2 regions of the [Clostridium] scindens ATCC 35704 genome follow, and region 2 is predicted to be linked to the other one. Evidence: predicted binding sites of a transcription regulator. Region 2 holds the regulator's gene; the other holds the start of a gene.
The links. The regulator Rex, encoded in region 2, represses fermentation and respiration genes when NADH is low (regulators of the CRP and FNR family bind a similar motif). The targets are predictions, from matches to a motif close to ATTGTTAANTANTTAACAAT.
Positions count from the first base shown of each region.

Region 1: the regulator Rex is predicted to act here: its motif matches at 1,196-1,215, upstream of HDCHBGLK_RS17845 (oxidoreductase).

Region 1 covers NZ_CP036170.1:3,474,741-3,476,943, forward strand. Annotated here, with positions in the region: gene HDCHBGLK_RS17835 (shikimate kinase) at 1-90, opposite strand, end outside; gene HDCHBGLK_RS17840 (LysR family transcriptional regulator) at 225-1,115, opposite strand; gene HDCHBGLK_RS17845 (oxidoreductase) at 1,283-2,203, shown strand, end outside.
Region 2 covers NZ_CP036170.1:2,879,753-2,881,955, forward strand. Annotated here, with positions in the region: gene abc-f (ribosomal protection-like ABC-F family protein) at 1-854, opposite strand, end outside; gene HDCHBGLK_RS14760 (redox-sensing transcriptional repressor Rex) at 982-1,626, shown strand; gene HDCHBGLK_RS14765 (bifunctional ADP-dependent NAD(P)H-hydrate dehydratase/NAD(P)H-hydrate epimerase) at 1,717-2,203, shown strand, end outside.

The DNA of each region.
Region 1 (2,203 bases), 590 kb from region 2:
CTCAATGATCGCATTACGCTCTACCAACGCGTCAATAATCTTGTCATCGCACAGCCCCAACTGCTCTCTGTACATCTCTAAATCATTCATGTCTTATCTCTCCTACTTCCTATCTACTTTCAAACTGTTAACAAGCATATCTGCGCCCTTCCTTCGTAGGGCATACATGGTATACACACTCGTGTATTATATCAATATTCCCGCACTTTCGCAAGAATTTCCGTCTATTTTTTCAAGCCATGCCGCGACTTGACATAGTCTATAAAATCCTTTGCTATTGGGGCCAGATATTTATTCTTGCAGGTAACCATATAGATCAGCCTCCTATAATTCAGATTCTCTATTTCCAGGAATGCGGCACGCATACTGCGTATGGCCGGCACGTCCGGCACGATTCCAACGCCGAAGCCTTTTGCCACCAGTCCTACAAGCGCGCTGTCTTCATCCACCATGTACCGGATATCCGGCTTTTCCCCTTGCTCTTTGAATATCTGGTCTATCACGGGCCGCAGGCCGCTCTCTTCATTAAAGAAAATCTGGGGATAGACTGCCAGTTCCGCAATTTCCACGCTGCCCCGGCTTGCCAGGGGGTGTCCCAATGGAACCGCCGCAATCAGTTTCTCCTGTGCCACAGGAAAGAACTCCAGATCTTTCTGCCCCTCTTTCATGGAGCAGAAGCCTACGTCGTATTTTTCTTCCCGGATTCCCTTTAAGATTTTCTCTGTCACGCCATTGTGAAAGCCGAATTCCACCTCCCTGTGCGGGTTCTCATTCAAGAACCCTTTCACCACCTCCGGTATGAATTCTCCTCCCTGAGTATAGATATATCCCATGTCTATGTGTCCGCTGGTTTCGCTCGTCATCGCTTTCATCTTGCGTATGCCTGCATCCAGAATGCTTAACGCTTCTTCGGCATATTCCATAAATAGCCTGCCGTACTTGGTCAGGACAACATTCCGTCCCTGCTTTTCAAACAGATAAGTCCCTAGCTCATTTTCTAACGAGGAAATCGCATGACTTAAACTTGGCTGCGTGATTGACAGTTTTTCCGCTGCTCTTGTGTAATGCTCCATATGTGCAAGTGTTACAAAGTATTGTAGCTGATTTAAGTTCATATTTTATCCTCCTTTGTCGATTTTTACCAAGTATAGCACAATACATAGACAAATTCTATCGTCTACGTCAAAAACATGAATTTGTTTTATATTTAACGATGAATTATAATCCAGTTAAAGAGTTAAATCAACGGTTTACCAACTGAAAAAAATTGGAGGATGATACTATGAAGAATAACTATCCACACGTCTTTTCCACACTTTCCTTAAGGGGAATGACCATGCGAAACCGAGTTGCAATGATGCCCATGGGGAGCGATTTTGCAGGGCATGACGGCCAGTTAAGCGACGAGCATATCAAATACTATGAGTTAAGAGCCCGGGGCGGCGCAGGCCTGATCATCGTAGAGAACATCTGCGTCAAATATCCGGAGGGCTCCAATGGGACCACCCAGCTGCGGATCGACAAAGACTGCTATATTCCCCGCCTGTTTGCGCTCACGGAAGCCTGTCACCGCCATGGCGCGTGCATGGGCATCCAGATCAACCACGCCGGCGCGTCCGCCATGGCGTCCCGCATTGGCATGCAGCCGGTCTCCGCATCCACCCTTCCTTCCAAGTCTGGCGGGGACATTCCTCGTCCTCTTTCCAAGGAAGAATTAAAGAGCATTGCCAAAGACTACGGCGCCGCCGCAAGACGCGCCGTCAACGCGGGGTTTGACCTGATTGAGGTTCACGCCGGCCACTCCTACCTGATCAGCCAGTTCTTGTCGCCGACCATGAATGACCGTACCGATGAATTTGGCGGCTGTGCCAAGAACCGCGCAAGATTCTGCCGCATGGTCATTGACGAAGTAAGGAAAGCCATCGGGCCAAGAGTTCCCATCTCCCTTCGTCTCAGCGTTGATGAATTGGTAGAAGGAGGCAATTCTGTGGATGACTGCCTGGAATACCTGGAATATCTCAACGATGAAGTAGATCTTTTTGATACCTCTTCCGGGCTGAATCCTTCAATCCAATACCAGATTGATGCCAACTATCTGGAAGACGGCTGGCGCTCTTATATGGCCAAGGCTGTCCGGGACAAGTTCGGCAAGCCCACGATTGCTATCGGCAATATCCGCAATCCTCAGGTTGCGGAGGATATC
Region 2 (2,203 bases):
TTCTCCCGGTTGAAAGAGCGGAGTTTCTCAATGACGGCTTCCTGGTGCTTGATTGCCTGCTGCTGGTTCAGGTATTCCTTTAGCTGCGCATCCCGGATCTGCTCTTTTTTCTGGGCATATTCGCTGTAATTGCCCAGATAGGTCATCAGTTTTCCCTGCTCAATCTCCAGAACCTTGGTTACGACCCGGTTCAGGAAATACCGGTCGTGGGACACGATCAGTACGGCGCCCGGGTAGTTCAGCAGATAGGTCTCAAGCCATGCGATGGAATTCAGATCCAGGTGGTTGGTTGGCTCGTCCAATAACAGGATATCGGGACGGGTCAGCAGGAGCTTGCCTAAAGAAACCCGGGTTTTCTGCCCTCCGGACAAGGTATCCACTGGCTTCTTAAAGTCGCTTTCCATAAAGCCGAGTCCTTTGAGAACTCCGGTGATCTCGCTTTCATAGGCATAACCGTTCGCGCGCTCGAAAGCCGCCATAAGACGGTTATACGTCTCAAGGCGGGAATCCAGGGCGTCGCCGCTTAGATGCTTCAGTTCCAGTTCTATAGTGCGGATCTGCTTTTCCATTGCAATGATATCTGCCTTTGCAAGCCGGACTTCTTCGTATATGCTGTTGCCGCTCATCATCTCCTGATGCTGGGCCAGATAGCCCAGGCTTTTGCCTTTGGTAAGGATGACATCCCCGCCGTCAGACGGCAGTTCCCCTACGATTATTTTTAAGAGAGTGGACTTCCCGGCGCCGTTTGGACCGACCAGGGCAGCCTTCTCATTATCCTCTATATGAAAAGATCCATCGGCCACGATTACCTCTTCGCCGAAGGATTTATTGATCCCGTGACATGCTAATATCATAATATCCTCCTTCATACGCATCCGTTTCCATTATATCGAAAATAGGACAAAATACAACTAAAAGTTTGACTTTGCAACCACAATTCTATATAATGATTCTTAGAACAAAATGGGAAGGTGAATATGAGTGGAAGATAGAGGGATTTCTCAGGCGGTGATTCGCAGGCTGCCAAGATACTACAGATATTTAGGCGAATTACTCGAAAATGGTGTGGAGCGTATCTCCTCGAATGATTTAAGCAAGCGGATGAAAGTTACTGCATCTCAGATTCGTCAAGATCTTAACAACTTTGGTGGATTCGGACAACAGGGCTATGGCTACAACGTAAAGTATTTATATACAGAGATAGGCAAGATTCTGGGATTGGAAGAAGACCATAATATTATCATTATCGGAGCGGGTAATCTGGGACAGGCATTGGCCAACTACGCGGCATTTGAAAAGCGTGGATTCATATTGAAAGGAATCTTCGATGTGAATCCGAGACTGGAAGGCGTATCCATCAGAGGCGTGCCGATCCGTATGATGGACGGGCTGAAGACTTTCGTACAGGACAATGACGTAGAGATTGCCGTGCTGACGATTCCAAAGGATAAAGCGATTGAAGTGGCGAACATGCTGGTGGAGAATGGCGTGCGTGCAATCTGGAACTTTGCGCACACAGACCTGAATCTGCCGGAGTATGTCATTGTGGAAAACGTCCACTTATCAGAAAGTCTTATGCAGTTATCCTACAATATCAGCAGATATAACGAAGAACATAAGAAATAGCAAGACGAAAACGTGTAATGACAGGCATGTGCAGACAGGCTGGTCTTTACACGTTCTTTTATATGTTCAATTATTGATGGAGGTGATGGAATGAGATATCTGGCCAGCAGCCGGCAGATGAAGATGGCAGATCAGTATACCATGCAGGAACTGGGAGTTCCATCAATGGAACTGATGGAACGAGCAGCCTTAAAATGCGTGGAAGTAATGGAAGCGCAAAGGTTGGATCTAAGCAGGCCCTGCATCGTATGCGGCTCGGGAAATAATGGCGGCGACGGATTCGCCATCGCGCGTCTTCTGAACCAGAAGGGATACCCCGTAACCGTCTGCTTTGTGGGAAATGAATCCCACCGCACGGAAGAGACCAGGAGCCAGATGCGGCTATTAAAAGAAACAGGCGCCGATATCTGCAACGAGTATAAGCCTGGCGAATATAGTATCATAATAGATGCTATTTTCGGAGTCGGGCTTGGCAGGGAAATCATTGGACGCTATCTCAAGGTTATCCGCCAGATGAACGAGGCGAATGCCATTAAATTCGCTGTGGATATCCCATCCGGCGTTTCTGCGGATGAAG